Regions from separate parts of the Noviherbaspirillum sp. ST9 genome, predicted to be linked through region 1. Evidence: predicted binding sites of a transcription regulator. Region 1 holds the regulator's gene; each other region holds the start of a gene.
What was found. The regulator FNR, encoded in region 1, switches genes on or off when oxygen is low (the NO sensors DNR and NnrR bind a similar motif). The targets are predictions, from matches to a motif close to TTGATNNNNATCAA.
Positions count from the first base shown of each region.

Region 2: the regulator FNR is predicted to act here: its motif matches at 1,383-1,396, upstream of ACNOHI_RS09680 (XrtA system polysaccharide chain length determinant).
Region 3: the regulator FNR is predicted to act here: its motif matches at 3,388-3,401, upstream of cobA (uroporphyrinogen-III C-methyltransferase).

Region 1 is NZ_JBLWFR010000005.1:61,692-66,787, forward strand. It holds gene ACNOHI_RS12225 (methyltransferase domain-containing protein) at 1-446, opposite strand, end outside; gene fnr (fumarate/nitrate reduction transcriptional regulator Fnr) at 697-1,467, shown strand; gene ACNOHI_RS12235 (hypothetical protein) at 1,527-1,784, opposite strand; gene ACNOHI_RS12240 (FixH family protein) at 1,984-2,520, opposite strand; gene ccoG (cytochrome c oxidase accessory protein CcoG) at 2,530-3,924, opposite strand; gene ccoP (cytochrome-c oxidase, cbb3-type subunit III) at 4,038-4,967, opposite strand; gene ACNOHI_RS12255 (cbb3-type cytochrome oxidase subunit 3) at 4,960-5,096, opposite strand, start outside.
Region 2 is NZ_JBLWFR010000004.1:115,200-120,295, reverse strand. It holds gene ACNOHI_RS09690 (S1 family peptidase) at 1-586, shown strand, start outside; gene ACNOHI_RS09685 (XrtA/PEP-CTERM system exopolysaccharide export protein) at 590-1,213, opposite strand; gene ACNOHI_RS09680 (XrtA system polysaccharide chain length determinant) at 1,537-3,072, shown strand; gene ACNOHI_RS09675 (XrtA-associated tyrosine autokinase) at 3,179-4,045, shown strand; gene ACNOHI_RS09670 (TIGR03016 family PEP-CTERM system-associated outer membrane protein) at 4,026-5,096, shown strand, end outside.
Region 3 is NZ_JBLWFR010000016.1:16,830-21,925, reverse strand. It holds gene ACNOHI_RS24070 (4Fe-4S binding protein) at 1-622, shown strand, start outside; gene ACNOHI_RS24065 (nitric oxide reductase activation protein NorD) at 625-2,466, shown strand; gene cobA (uroporphyrinogen-III C-methyltransferase) at 2,476-3,300, opposite strand; gene ACNOHI_RS24055 (cytochrome D1 domain-containing protein) at 3,543-5,096, shown strand, end outside.

The DNA of each region.
Region 1 (5,096 bases):
ACCGGGAGCTTGCCGCCGAAGCGCGCGCGGTAGCGGCGCTTGAACGCTTCGATCATCTGCACCTGCTTTTCGCGCAGCATGCCGACGTGGATCATTTCGCAGATCACGACGTCGACTGGCTCGGGTGGCAGGTATTCGAACGCGTCGGCATGGATGACTTCGACCTTGTCGCCGCCCTTGTTCCTCGCCAGGAGGCGGCGTGCCTCGGCCACAAGCTCGGGGTTGAACTCCACGCACCAGACCTTCTCGGCCTTGGCCGAGGCAAACCAGGACAGCACGCCGGTGCCGCCGCCAAGCTCCAGCACCTTCGCCCCCGGAAACACGGCAGCGTTGATGGCAGCCTTGAAGCCGTCCATACGGCGGCTGTCCATCAGCATGTTGTGGTGGTAGTGCAGCGGGATGAATTGTCCCAGATAGCAGCTTTCGATCTCGCGTTCGGTCAGCATGTGTCTCCCTGCGGATATGGGTAGTTGGGCGCAAGCATTTGCGGAATGAGGTACATTATCGACCCCCGCCCCGAATCCAATTCCGCAAGATGCGCCAGGATTGCCATCCTGTTCACCCGTTTTGGGTGAGTTGGCACGGGGTTTGCATGACATTGCTTGACCTGGCTCAATTCAAGGCCATAACAGCAATTATTCCTAAAGTTTGGAAAAGGGCTCGAAAATGATCCTGCACCGCCTAAATCCTGCCGACATGACTCAAACCATCCCGTTCCCGCCCCAGCAAGTGCAGCAGCCGACCGCTACCGTGCATGAGCTTCGCGCCCGCTGCTCGGCGTGCAGCATGCATCAGCTGTGCTTGCCGATGGGATTGAACGAGCTGGACATGGCGAAGCTGGACCAGATCATCGGCCGCCGCCGCAAGGTGCCGCGCGACGCGCACCTGTACCGCGTGGGTGATCCCTTTACCAACCTGTACGCCATCCGCCTGGGCCACTTCAAGACGCATCAGATCAACCCGAGCGGCGATCAGCAAATCACCGGTTTCCAGATGGCCGGCGAGCTGCTCGGCATGGATGCCATCAGCACGGACCGCCACCATTGCAACGCGATCGCGCTGGAAGACAGCGAAGTCTGCGAAATCCCGTTCGCCCGCCTGGAAGCGCTGTTCGCCGAGATGCCCACCCTGCTGCATCACTTCCACCGGATGATGAGCCAGGAAATCACCCGTGAGCAAAGTGTCATGCTTTTGTTGGGGAATATGCGCGCGGAACAGCGTTTCGCAGCCTTCCTGACGAATTTGTCCGCACGTTATTCGGTACGCGGCTATTCGTCCACCAGCTTCCAGCTGCGGATGACGCGTGAAGAGATTGGCAACTATCTCGGCCTGACCATTGAAAGCATCAGCCGCCTGCTGTCCAAGTTCAAGAAGCAGGGCTGGATCAAGGTGAACAACCGCGAACTGGAATTGCTCGACCCGACCACCCTCAAGGCAGTCGCCCAAGGCACGCAGTCCTGCGCCTGAACGCGCGGTAGCGGCCAAAAAGAAGGCGAGCGGCGCATGGCGCCCTCGCCTTTGTTTTTTTACAAGCCCCGGAAGTTGCGCCGGCCTGCGGGCGCCTCGTTTGGCACGGCCATCAGGTAGAAGGTGAGCATGCTGGCAAGTGAACAGAACAGCCAGAAGCAGAAGAACCCGATGCTGTAGACCGCCAGCGGCTTGATGTCCGGATATGTCCCGAACAGCGACAGGTCGTAGGGGTCGAACATCGAGAAGAAAAATCCCTCCGCAACGATCGCCACCAGAAACGACGGCCACAAGACGACCATCATCAGTCGCGCCATCAACCTACCCTCCTTTCACTCCGAACAATCGGTGTAAAGCTGTACCGGGATTTAGCACTGGTCACCATTCCCACTTTCGAACTATTGACATTCCCGATTTCGGGAACCTCATTCACGAGAATGAGAACGATCGTGCTGCGGATATTGTGCACCAGCATTGAATTTGTTGCCAGACGTAAGACAATATCCTACTTCGGAGTTACCTTTGGACCGTCTGGTCCGCCTTCATATCAACCTGCTTCTGCTGCGGCCACATCCACTCGCCAGCAAGGCGCCAGTCGCGCTGCTCGCCTTCGACCACCACATTCCAGCGCGCGATATCGAGAAGAGGCACTGCAATGGCGAACTGGCCTTGCTGGTCTGCCGTTGCCTCGAGTTTCAAATCTTTCATCGGCTGCGTCGAGTGCACGAGGTTCACGTACAGCTTGCCGGAGAACGGCTGCGCCTGGCTGCTGATCGACCCGACCAGTTTTCCGCTCGCCGGATCGAAGCGCAGCGAAGCATTCAGTCCCATCGCCGCTGCCTTGCGGTCGCGGCTCAGGTCCTGGTTGATTGCCTTGCCCTGCTTGTAGTAGTCGTCGACCACCAGCGCATCCTGTTGGGACACGGCGAGGTAAGTCGTGTAGATGCCGGCCACGACAACGACTGCGGGCCCCAGCATCAACAGCCAGGGCCAGCGATGCTTGTACCAGGGCTGTTGTTCATTCATTTTCGGTGGCATGGCTGCAGCTTGCATGTCATCTCCTTAACGCGGCACGATGAATACCGCTTTTTCCTTCACGTGCAGGCGCTCGTCGTCGATGGCCTGCAATTCAAATGTGATCTTGTTGGATCCTTTTTCACCCTTGCCCGGGCCGACGCGAACTCGCACGGGCACTGCACGCGATTCGGTCGAGTTCAGTTCGACCACTTCCGGTGTGGAAAGTGCGATCGATTCGACGCCGGACACGCTCAGCTTGTACTTGTGCGGCTTCTCGTCGGTGTTCATGATCTGCAGGCGGTACACGTTCTCGATCATGCCGTCCTCCACCTCGCGCCCCATCGAGCCACGGTCGCGGATCACATCCATCTTCAGCGGCGTGCGCGTGTACAGCGAGCCGAAGAACACGCCGATGATAACCAGCAGGATCGCACTGTAGATCAGCACGCGCGGTCGCGTCGCACGCTTGCGGATTTCCTTGTCCGACAGCTTGTTGCGCATCGCATTGTCGGTCGAGTAGCGGATCAGTCCGCGCGGTGCGCCGACCTTGTCCATGACGGAGTTGCAGGCGTCGATACACGCTGCGCAGCCGATGCACTCGTACTGCAGGCCGTTGCGGATGTCGATGCCCGTCGGGCAGACCTGCACGCACATCGAGCAGTCGATGCAATCGCCGAGCGAGGACTTGCCTGCCGACTTGCTGCGCGCGCCGCGCGGCTCGCCGCGTTCCTTGTCGTAGGTGATGATGAGCGTGTCGGGATCGAACATCGAGCTCTGGAAACGCGCATACGGGCACATATACATGCACACCTGCTCGCGCATCCAGCCGGCGTTGCCATAGGTGGCGAAGCCGTAGAACAGCACCCAGAACCATTCCCAGGGGCCGAGACCGAGCGTCATCACCGATGCGGACAACTCATGGATTGGCGTGAAGTAGCCGACGAACGTGAAACCGGTCCAGAGCGAGAACACACCCCATGCGAGATGCTTGGCGGTTTTCTTGGCGAACTTCGACGCCGACATCGGTTGCTTGTCGAGACGCATGCGCTGGCTGCGGTTGCCCTCGATCTTGCTCTCGATCCACATGAAGATTTCGGTGTAGACCGTTTGCGGACACGAGTAGCCGCACCAGAGACGCCCGCCGACCGCAGTGAACAGGAACAGCGCGGATGCGCAGATGATCAGCAGCAGCGCAAGATAGATGAAGTCCTGCGGCCACAGCACAACGCCGAAAAGGTAGAACTTGCGGGCGGTGAGGTCGAACAGCACGGCCTGCCGGTCATTCCATGACAGCCATGGCAGTCCGTAGAACACAATCTGCGTCAGCCAGACGCAGACCCAGCGCCAGCTGGCATACCAACCCTTGATTTCGCGCGGATAGATTTCTTCGCGCGCCTTGTACATCCGAATGACGGAAACCTTCGGTGCAGGTTCGCTCATTGATTGACTCGCTTGATCTTTATTACATAAGAGACCGGAATGGTACCTTATGTAATAAGCATGGCGGCGGCAAGCTTCGCTGCCGCCATGCGATTAGAGCCGAGATTCTCTAATTACTTCTGTGCCACCGAGGTGCTGTTGTTGGAGAGGCTCCAGACATAAGCAGCCAGCAGGTGCACCTTGCCTTCACCCAGGAACTCGTTGAAGGCCGGCATCGTGCCGGTACGGCCCTTGCGGATCGTTTCCATGATGGTTTCCGCGCCGCCGCCATAGAGCCAGGTCTTGTCGGTCAGGTTCGGAGCGCCCATCGCCGGATTGCCCTGGCCGGTCGGGCCGTGGCAGGCTGCGCAGGCGGCAAACTTCTCCTTGCCGAACGAAGCCTTGATCGGGTCGGCAGTCGAACCGGAGAGGCTGAGCACGTAATGCGCAACCGCTTCCACTTCCTTGTCGCCACCCACTGCGGCACCCATCGGAGGCATCATGCCGTTACGGCCGTTCATGATGGTCGTCTTGATGACTTCGGGGTCGCCGCCATACAGCCAGTCCTTGTCGGTCAGGTTCGGGAAGCCCTTGTTGCCGCGTGCGTCAGAGCCGTGGCACTGTGCGCAGTAGGTCAGGAACAGACGCTCGCCCATGGCGTGCGCCTGCGGATCGGCTGCAACGGTCTTCAGGTCCTGCGCCTGGTACTTGGCGAAGATCGGGCCGTAGTCGGCGTCTGCCTTCTTCAGCTCTTCCTGGTACTCGCCACGCGATTCCCAGCCCAGCTTGCCCTTGAACGAGCCGAGGCCGGGGTACAGAACCAGATAGACCACACCGAAGACGATGGTGATGTAGAACAGCCACATCCACCAGCGCGGCATCGGGTTGTTCAGCTCAGACAGGCCTTCATCCCAGCTGTGGCCCGTGGTGTCGGCTTCCTTGCCCGCCTCGACCACGATCTTGACGCGCGACTGCTGCCACAGCAGGAGGGCGCAGCCTGCGATGCCGAGGATCGTCAGCAGCGCAACGTAAATACTCCAGAATTCACTTGTAAAGTCAGCCATGTTGTTTCTCCGCAGCTTGCATTTGTTCGTCAGCGAACGGCAGGTTGGCTGCCGCTTCGAAGTCTGCGCTGCGACGCGCGCTGTATGCCCACCAGACGATACCGATGAAAGTCAGGAAGCTCAGCACGG
Region 2 (5,096 bases), on a different contig from region 1:
CGTGATCACCAACGCCCATGTGGTGAAACAGGTCGGCGTCGAAGATACGAGCGAACTGCTCGGCGTGCTGACTGGCACCAACCAGGCTGCGGACATGCGCTCCGCCACCGTCGTCAGCACCGATCCGGACCGTGACCTCGCGCTGCTGCGTATCGCAGGGTCGCCACTCCCCGCAATGAAGATCGGCAATTCGGAGTTGGTAAGGGAAGGGCACTCCCTGATATTCACCGGCTTTCCGCTCGGGATGGTACTTGGATTCCACCATGTCACCCACCGCGCGCTCGTGGCATCGATCACCCCGGTAGCAGACCCGGCGCCTGCCTCGCAAACGCTGAATGCAAAGATGATCGCGCAACTGCGCAACACGCCCTATCTGGTATTCCAGCTCGATGCGACCGCCTACCCGGGAAGCAGCGGAAGCCCCCTCTACGATCCCGAGACGGGTCACGTTCTTGGTGTGATTAACAAGGTCGCCGTGAAAGGGACAAAGGAAGCCATCCTGACCCAGCCCAGCGGCATTACCTATGCCATTCCGGGCCGGTACGTCCAGGAGCTGATGGACAAGCGCCCACCGCCCCGTCCGTGAGAGTCAGAAGAAGCTTTCCGGAATAATGAGTACGTCGCCCGGCCGCACCGGCGTATTGGCGGAGATGTCGCCCTTCTTGATCAGATCGTCGAGGCGGACAGCGATCTTTTGCTGCTGACCGTCCACCGTACGGACGATGCTTGCGCGATTGCCCGCGGCAAATTCAGCCAGTCCTCCGACCGCAATCAGCACATCCATCACCGACATCCCCTGACGGTAAGGCAGGGCTTGCGGCTTTGCGGCCTGCCCGATGACGCGGACCTGTTCGGAATACGGACCGACGAAACCAGTCACGATGACGGTCACGACAGGCTGCTGCAAGAATTTGCCAAGAACTTGCTCGATGTCGCGCGCCAGCTGCGTCGTCGTCTTGCCGCTCGCCGGCAAGTCTTCGACAAGAGGCGTGCTGATTTTGCCGTCAGGGCGCACAGGTACGACTTGCGACACTTCGGGATTGCGCCAGACGTTGATGCTGATGGTGTCGCCGGGGCCGATCAGGTATTCATGCTTGATGTCGGCGCCGGTCGGTGCAGCGGCAACCCCGCCGTCCGTGGCACAGGCGGTCAGTGCAAATGCGGCGCATACCATGGCCAGACGTCCGGCCACCTTCATGCTTTCGGTAAACATCTTGTTCACGTTGCCCCCTTTTTTTGGTGTCGCCGCCCGCGGGCGGATTGATATTTCGTTTCGAAAACAGCCTGCCCGGACAGATGCCTGTGTCCTGCGTGGACAAATAGTTACGGCGTGCGTCCTGTTGCAAGACAAAACAATATCTATGAGCACTATCTTCAGCCATTTGCTTATTGTCAAGCATACGCCATGATTACCACAGGTTCCGAAACCTTGCTAAATTATAATGACTGCAATCAATAATAGGTATAATCACTTGACGGTTGGACACGTAGATTGGGTTCGTCAAGTCCGCATAAGTACGAGGGAGGCTTTACAGCATGGAGCAGCTGGTAACCCAATTAATTTCCGCCGCGAAAGGCATCTGGAAATACCGCTGGTATTCGATGGTGGTTTCCTGGGCCGTTGTCCTGATCGGCTTCTTCATCGTCTACACGCTCCCCAATAACTACCAGGCCTCTGCACGCGTATTCGTCGATACCCAATCGATCCTGAAGCCGTTGCTCTCCGGCATGACCACGATTCCCGACGTCGAGCAGCAAGTCTCGATCATGAGCAAGACACTGCTCAGCCGTCCAAACGTGGAACGTGTCATGCGGATGGTCGACCTGGATATCAATGCGAAGTCGAACCAGGACAAGGAAGCCTACGTTAACGAACTGATGTCGCAAATCAAGATCACCGGCACCGCCAGTCACGACATCTATTCCATCACCTATGCCAACGCCGAGCCGAAGCTTGCCAAAAGCGTTGTCGAATCGCTGCTCACGATCTTCATCGAGGGGAGTTTCGGCGACAAGAAGCAGGATTCGGCCAATGCTGTCCGCTTCATCGACGAACAGATCAAGCAATATGAAGAGAAGCTGGTCAGCGCCGAAAACGCGATCAAGGATTTCAAGCTGAAGAACAGTTCGCTGGTCGCACGGGGGGACGGCGACTTTGGTGGCAAGCTGGCGCAAGCGGAAGAAATGCTCAACCAGGCGCGGCTGGAACTCCTCGAAGCAGAGCAGGCGCGCAATTCCATCAAGAAAGAAATCGCGGGCGAAGAGCCCATCCTGGAAGGCGACAATACCCGGACGGCGACCGCGACGGTCAACCCGGAGCTCGATGCCCGCATCGAAGCGCTGAACAAGACCCTCGATAACTACCGCCTCCAGTTCACTGAACAGCATCCCGACATCATTGCGACGAAACGCCTGATCGCCCAGCTCGAAGAGCGCAAGATCCAGGAAGCCAAGGCACGCGCATCGAGCACGACGATCGGCAGGAATTACAGTCCGGTCCTCCAGCAGCTCAAGGTTGCCCTGTCCGATGCGGAAGCGCGCGTTGCCTCCATGCGTGCGCGCGCCGAAGAGTACAGTGCGCGGGTCGCGCGCCTGCGTTCCATGAGCACCGCGGTGCCGGAGATGGAAGCGCAGTTCGCGCAGCTCAACCGTGACTATCAGATCAACAAGGCCAATTACGAAAAACTGATCGCCAGCCGCGATGCGGCAAAGTTGTCCGGCGATCTCAGCGCGACCACCGAGATGATGACCTTCCGCATCATCGACCCGCCGACGGTACCGCTGAAGCCGACCGGCCCCAACCGTCCGCGCCTGTTCGGCATCGTGTTCGCCGGCGCCCTCATTGCCGGCCTTGCCGTCGGTTTCCTCCTGACCCAGATCCGCCCGACTTTTGTCAGTCTCGCCCACCTGCGTGAAGTCACCGGGCTGCCAGTCCTTGGCAGCGTATCCATGAACTGGACCGAGGCGGAAAAACGGCGCCACAAGAAGAGCCTGTACGCCCTGACGGCGTCGTTCGCCGGCATGCTGCTGTTGTCGGGGGGCGCATTCGGCCTGCTGCTTCTCAAGTCGTAGCGCAACCGGCCGCTCCGGAACAGCAGTTGGGAAACGAGAACGGATTGACTATATGTTGCAGTGGCCGCGCCGACGAGCGGGCTGATTAATTTCTCCAGGAGGCAGTGTGGGAATCATCGAAAAGGCGGCAGGGAAACTGGCTCAAGCGGGTTCCACGCGCACGACGCAGCCGCCAGCCGTCAAGGCTGAAGTCAAGCCGGCCGCAGAGGCCGAAGTGCCGCAAACCGCTCTCGTCGATTCCAAGGCACATTCCAAGAAGATCGAACTGAACCTCGCAAAACTGCAGGAGCGCGGCATGATCACGCCGGACGGTCCGCGTACCGGTGTAGCGGAAGAATTCCGGGCGATCAAGCGCAGCCTGATTACCAATGTCCTTGAACAGAAAGCCGACTCGTCGCGGCCGAACAACCTGATCATGGTGACGAGCGCGCTGCCTGGCGAAGGCAAGACGTTCTGCTCGATCAACCTCGCGATCAGCATTGCGATGGAGTTCGACCACACGGTGCTGCTCATCGACGCCGACGTCGCACGACCCTCGGTCCCGCGGCAGCTTGGCATCGATGTGGACGCCGGCCTGATGGATGTCCTGCTCGAACGTGATCTCGACGTCGCGGATGTCATGCTGAAGACCAATATCGAGCGGCTGAGCATCCTGCCTTCCGGCACCCGGCATCGCCATTCCACCGAACTGCTGGCCAGCAAGGCGATGAACCAGTTCCTGCACGAGATCGCGCATCGTTACAACGACCGTATCGTGATCTTCGATTCGCCGCCGCTGCTGTTGACCACCGAGTCGCGGGCGCTGGCGACCCGCATGGGACAGATCGTGATGGTCGTCGAGGGAGAAAAGACGACCCAGTACTCGCTCAAGAATGCGCTGCGCCAAATTGAAACGTGCCCGAACATCAATCTGATCTATAACAAGGCGAAAGCGTTCCGGGGCTTGGACAACTATGGCTATTACTACAATTAAGACCAGGTCGAGCAACCGATCCGGAAAGCCTTGCCTGCCCTTCGCATTCACAGTCGCAGCGGCGGCAATCCTGGTCGCTCCGGTTGCCGGCGCCGCCGACTGGAAAGTCGTGCCGACGCTGACCATGCGGGGGACCTACTCCGATAATATCCGCCTGGCGCCGCGCGGCCTGGAAGAAAGCGATTTCGTCACCGAGATCTCACCCGGCCTCAGCATCACCGGCAATGGGCCGAACCTGAAATTCAAGGCGGCCTACGCTTTTCAGCACCTGAACTACGCGAACGACAACAAGGGCGACAGCAGTTTCCACAAGCTGGACGCCGCCGCGCAAGTCCACCTGATCAAGGACCTGCTGTCGATTGACGGCTCCGCGGCGATCAACCAGCAAGACATCGACCTGTTCGGACCCAGCACGATCACCAGCGGGATTCACACTGTCAATCCAAACCGGACGACGGTAAGGACGGCGACAATCAGCCCCTATCTCCACCATCATTGGCGCGGCATCGCAGCAGGCGAATTGCGTTACACGAAGACCCAGGTCAGCACGACCTCGCAGACGCTGTCGGATAGCGATATCGACGCCGTGACGTTGAGCGTGACCAGTGATCCGTTATCCAGAACGCTCGCATGGGGACTGCGTCATGACGCACGCCGGACGGCACGCGCCAATACCAATTCCATCGACTCGAAGATCTCGACCGCGGATGCCCGCTACATGCTCACGCCGCAGTTCTATCTGACCGCCTCCGGCGGATACGAGGACTTCGACTACCTCGTGGCGCCGGGCGCGGAAGATCCCAAAGGCACGTTCTACTCCGGTGGATTCTCCTGGAACCCGACGACAAGGACCAACCTCGCCCTGAGCGTCGGCAAGCACTTCTACGGTACGACCTATACCCTGCAATCCAGCGTCCGCAGCCGCTATACCTTGTGGCGTGTGACCTACGATGAAAGCGTCACGAACACGCCTGAACAGATCGCACTGAATTCCACCGGAAGCACGGCCGACTTCCTGGACCAGCTGTTCCAGTCCAGCATTCCGGATCCG
Region 3 (5,096 bases), on a different contig from region 1:
GCAGAGCATCTGGGACGCCAAGCGCATTCCCACGCGCAATCCAGACGGCAGCGAGACGCCGCATGATGCCATCTGGTGGTTCGCGGTGATTCCGCTCGTGATCGCCTGCTCGGTGTTGTGGGCAGTCGTGCTGTTGACCTACCTGCTGCCGCCTGTGGAAATCTACGGCAACATCTGGAATGGCACACTGACGCGCAACCAGTCCATCTTCATCGGCGTGGCATCGCTCGCGTTCTTCGTCGAGTTCATGTTCGCGCGCCACCTGTTCTGCCGCTATGCCTGCGCCGTCGGTTTCTTCCAGAGCCTGGCGTGGATGAGCAACGACAAGGCCATGGTGGTTGGCTTCAAGCGCGAACAGGCGAAGGATTGCTCGACCTGTTTCTCCGCCTGCGACCATGTGTGCCCGATGCGCCTCAATCCGCGCAACGTCAAGCGCATGATGTTCGCCTGCGTGCAGTGCGGCCAGTGCGTCGATGCCTGCGACCATACCCAGGCGGACAATCCCAAGGGCTCACTGCTGAATTGGGTGCACGATGTGCGTGCGGAGTCGGAGGCCGCGTTCAATATGCGTGAAGCACGCACCATCAAGATTACGCCGGTGCAATCCGGCAAGAAGGAATAGCCATGGAAGAATTCGTCGGCGGCTTGTGGGACAAGCTGATTACGCGCACCGCCTACCGCGGCTTCCCGAAGGCGCGCGTGGAGCTGAAGGATATCGAAAAGCTTGCGCCCATCTTCTTCCGCGCGCTCGGCGGTGATGCCGGGCTCAACATCCGGTCGGGAACGGCAACGGCACACGGCGCGCGGCGCAGCTGGATGGAGCGGGTGGCCGGCATTGGCGAAAAAACCGAGCTGGCATGGACCGACGACGCCACGCTGCACCTGCCAGCCTCGATCGACCTCTACCCCGAGCAGGCGCTCAACCGCGAGCTCTATCTCTGGCTGATCGCGCTGGCGGCGCATGACGTCGCGCCGGACGCGGACTGGATCGTGCGCAACCAGGAAGCGGCACGCGCCACGCTGGAAGCCTTGCCCGGCATGCAGTCCCGCTATCGCCGTCTGCTCGAGGCGGAAATGGCAAGGCGCATGGACCCGGCCAAGCTGCCCGCAGCGGACGCCAAAGCGGAGCAGACGATTCGCGATGCACTGTTGCAGCCCGGATCGGTAACCGCATTCACGCCGGGGACCAAGCCACCGTTCCCGGTGCCGCTCTGGCTCCACCCCGATCCGCCGCAGCCGTCAGGCGAAGCCCGCAAGGCAGGGCAGGGCGAACCCCAGCAGCCCGAGGGCGGCAAGGTCAACAAGGACGAGGAAGCCCGCAAGCGCGCCGCCGAGAACGTCGATATGCCGAAGGCGGACAACCCCTTCGTCCTGCTGTTCCGCGCCGAAAGCCTGTTCACCTGGGCTGAATACGTGAAGGTCAATCGCTCGCTCGAAGAAGACGACAACGACGATGCGGTAAAGGCCGCCAACGACCTCGACGTCATGAGCGTTGCCAACGATGGCAAGACGACGGCCAGCCGCATCCGCTTCGACCTCGACCTGCCGGCAGAGGCGGATGACGACCTCGTGCTGGCCGACGGCATCCTCCTGCCAGAATGGCATTACCGCAAGCAGCAGATGCAGCCTGCGCATTGCCGCCTGCAGATGCTGCTTTCGCGTGACGCGCAAGCCTGCGACCTTCCGGTGGAATTGCGTCCCGCCGCGCGCCGGCTGCGCAGCCAGTTCCAGGCGCTGACCTCGCAGCGTGCCCGCCTGCGCGCGCAGGCCAACGGCAGCGACCTCGACCTGGACGCCTGCGTGCGTTACGCCGCGGAGAAGGCGAGCGGCGTGCCGACCTCCGAACCCGGCCTCTACATCGACAGCCGCAAGCAGCAGCGCGACCTGTCGTGCCTCTTGCTGGCCGACCTGTCGCTGTCCACCGATGCCTGGGTAAGCAATTCGGCGCGCGTCATCGACGTGATCCGCGACAGCATGATGCTGTTCGGTGAAGCGCTGGGTGCGACCGGCGACCGGTTCGCGCTGTATGGATTTTCGTCGGTGCGGCGCGAGAACGTGCGCTACCACCTGCTCAAGGGATTCGACGAGCGCTACGGCGGCGAGGTGCGCGGAAGGCTCGCGGCGCTCAAGCCCGGCTTCTACACCCGCATGGGCGCGGCGATCCGGCATTCGGCGGCCATCCTGTCGAAGCAGCGCACCGCGCGCAAGCTGCTGCTCATCCTCACCGACGGCAAGCCGAACGACCTGGACAAGTACGAAGGACGGTACGGCATCGAGGATACGCGCATGGCGGTGCAGGAGGCGCGTCGGCTGGGTCTCACACCGTTCTGCGTGACCATCGACGACAAGGCGGGGGAGTACCTGCCGCATCTGTTCGGTGCCAATGGCTTTGTGGTCGTGCGTGACGCGCAGACCTTGCCCAAGGTGCTGCCGAACCTCTATGTGCAGTTGACGGGGGAGCGGTAAGAGCGCTCCTCAGCAGAAGACTTCCGCCGTCTCCACGTTGCCGGCCACGGTGTTGAACCACTGCAGCTTCCGGTGCAGTGCCGTGACTTCGCCGATGATGATCAGGCAGGGCGATTGCAGGCCCAATGCTGCCACCAGGTCCGGCATCGCGGTCAGCGTACCGGTCACCACGCGCTGCTGTGCCGTCGTCCCTTTTTCGACAACGGCGGCCGGTATGTCACGCGATTGTCCATGTGCAATCAGCTGCCGCGCGATTTCCGGCAGCGCGTTCAAACCCATGTAGATCACCACGGTCTGGCGCGGACGTGCCAGCATGTCCCAGTCCAGATCGAGCGTGCCGTCCTTCAGGTGTCCGGTGGTAAAGATGCAGGACTGGGCGTAGTCGCGGTGCGTAAGGGGAATGCCGGTGTAGCAGGAGACTCCACTGGCGGCCGTCACGCCAGGCACCACTTCAAACGGAACGCCGTGCGCGGCCAGGGTTTCCAGTTCTTCTCCGCCCCGGCCAAAGATGAAGGGGTCGCCGCCCTTGAGCCGCACCACATTCCTTCCCTGTTTGGCCAGACGCACCAGCAGGTCGTTGATATCGCCCTGTGCCATCGTGTGTCGCCGATTCTGTTTCCCCGCGTAAATGCGCTCCGCATCCTTGGCGAACAGCGCCACGATGCCTGTCCCTACCAGGTGGTCGTACACGATCACGTCCGCGGACCCGAGAAGGCGCGCCGCGCGTACGGTCAGCAGGTCCGGATCTCCCGGGCCGGCGCCGACGAGAAACACTTTTCCGGGGCATTGGCCTGCCTGGCCTTGCCCGGCGCGCACGGGCGGAAAGGGTGACATGGTGGGGGCTCCTTATCAATGAATTCCATTGCGCATCCGACGCACGTCGGATCGACATCAATGTATTCCCCGCGAGTCCGAAAAAAATTGATGGATATTAAGGAAATGGAAATTGACCGAGCGCAAAGTGTCGGACAGCCTGAATCGCCGCATGTACATTTCATCATTCGGCGCAGTAAACGGTTTCTTATGAAGCTGTTTCTCTTGTGGTAGTCCAACATCCTTCTAGAAGGAGAATCAACATGAAGCTGAAGAAGCAGGTTGTTCGCCCCCTGGCGGCAATACTGGCAGCTCTGCCGTTTGCTGTTGCTGTTGCGCAGGTCTCGCCAGACAAGACACCTCATGCCGGGCCGGAAGTGAAGTACCAGGCCGGCGCGTCGCCGCTCGCCAATGAGGAAATGCACCAGAACATCAACCCGAAGGCGCCGCCGATGACCAAGGCGGAGTTCGACCGCGCCAAGCAGATCTACTTCGAGCGTTGCGCAGGCTGCCACGGGGTGCTGCGCAAGGGCGCGACCGGCAAACCGCTGACGCCGGACATCACGCTCGCCAAGGGCACGGATTACCTGAAAGTCTTCATCGCCTACGGCTCGCCCGCGGGCATGCCGAACTGGCAGACCTCCGGTGACCTTTCCGAGCAGGAAGTCGACATGATGGCCCGCTACATCCAGCAGGAGCCGCCGACGCCGCCGGAATTCGGCATCAAGGAAATGGAAGCCTCGTGGAAGGACATCGTCCCGGTCGCCAAGCGCCCGACCAAGAAGATGAACAACTACAACATCGCCAACATCTTTTCCACCACGCTGCGGGACTCCGGCGAAGTGGCGCTGATCGACGGCGATACCAAGAAGATCATCAACATCGTCAAGACCGGCTATGCGGTGCACATCTCGCGCATTTCCGCATCGGGACGCTACCTGTACGTGATCGGCCGCGATGCGCGCATCAACCTGATCGACCTCTGGATGGAAAAGCCGGACAACGTCGCTGAAATCAAGATCGGCCTCGAAGCACGCTCGGTGGAAACCTCCAAGTACAAGGGCTTCGAAGACAAGTATGCCGTTGCCGGCTCCTACTGGCCGCCGCAGTTCGTGCTGATGGAAGGCGAGACGCTCAAGCCGCTGAAGATCGTGTCCACCCGCGGCATGACCGTCGACAACGAGTACCATCCGGAACCGCGCGTCGCCTCCATCGTTGCGTCGCACTACAACCCGGAATTCGTCATCAATGCCAAGGAAACCGGCAAGATCTACCTCGTCAACTACAGGGACATCAACAACCTGAAGACGACGACGCTGGATGCTGCCAAGTTCCTGCATGACGGCGGTTTCGATTCGACCGGACGCTACTTCATGGTGGCCGCCAACGCCTCCAACAAGATCGCGGTCGTGGACACCAAGGAAGGCAAGCTGGCCTCGATCGTGGATGTGGGCAAGACGCCGCACCCGGGACGCGGCGCCAACTTCAAGCATCCGAAGTTCGGTCCGGTATGGGCGACCAGCCACCTCGGCGACGAAACGATCTCGCTGATCGGCACCGACCCCGTCAAGAACAAGGCACAGGCCTGGAAGGTTGTTGCCACCTTGAAGGGCCAGGGCGGCGGTTCGCTGTTCATCAAGACCCATCCGAAGTCGAAGAACCTGTGGGTCGACACGCCGCTGCACCCGGATGCCAAGGTCAGCCAGTCGGTGGCCGTGTATGACATCAACAACCTCGACAAGGGCTTTGAAGTACTGCCGATCGCCGAGTGGGCCAATTTGGGCGAAGGCGCCAAGCGTGTCGTGCAGCCCGAGTAC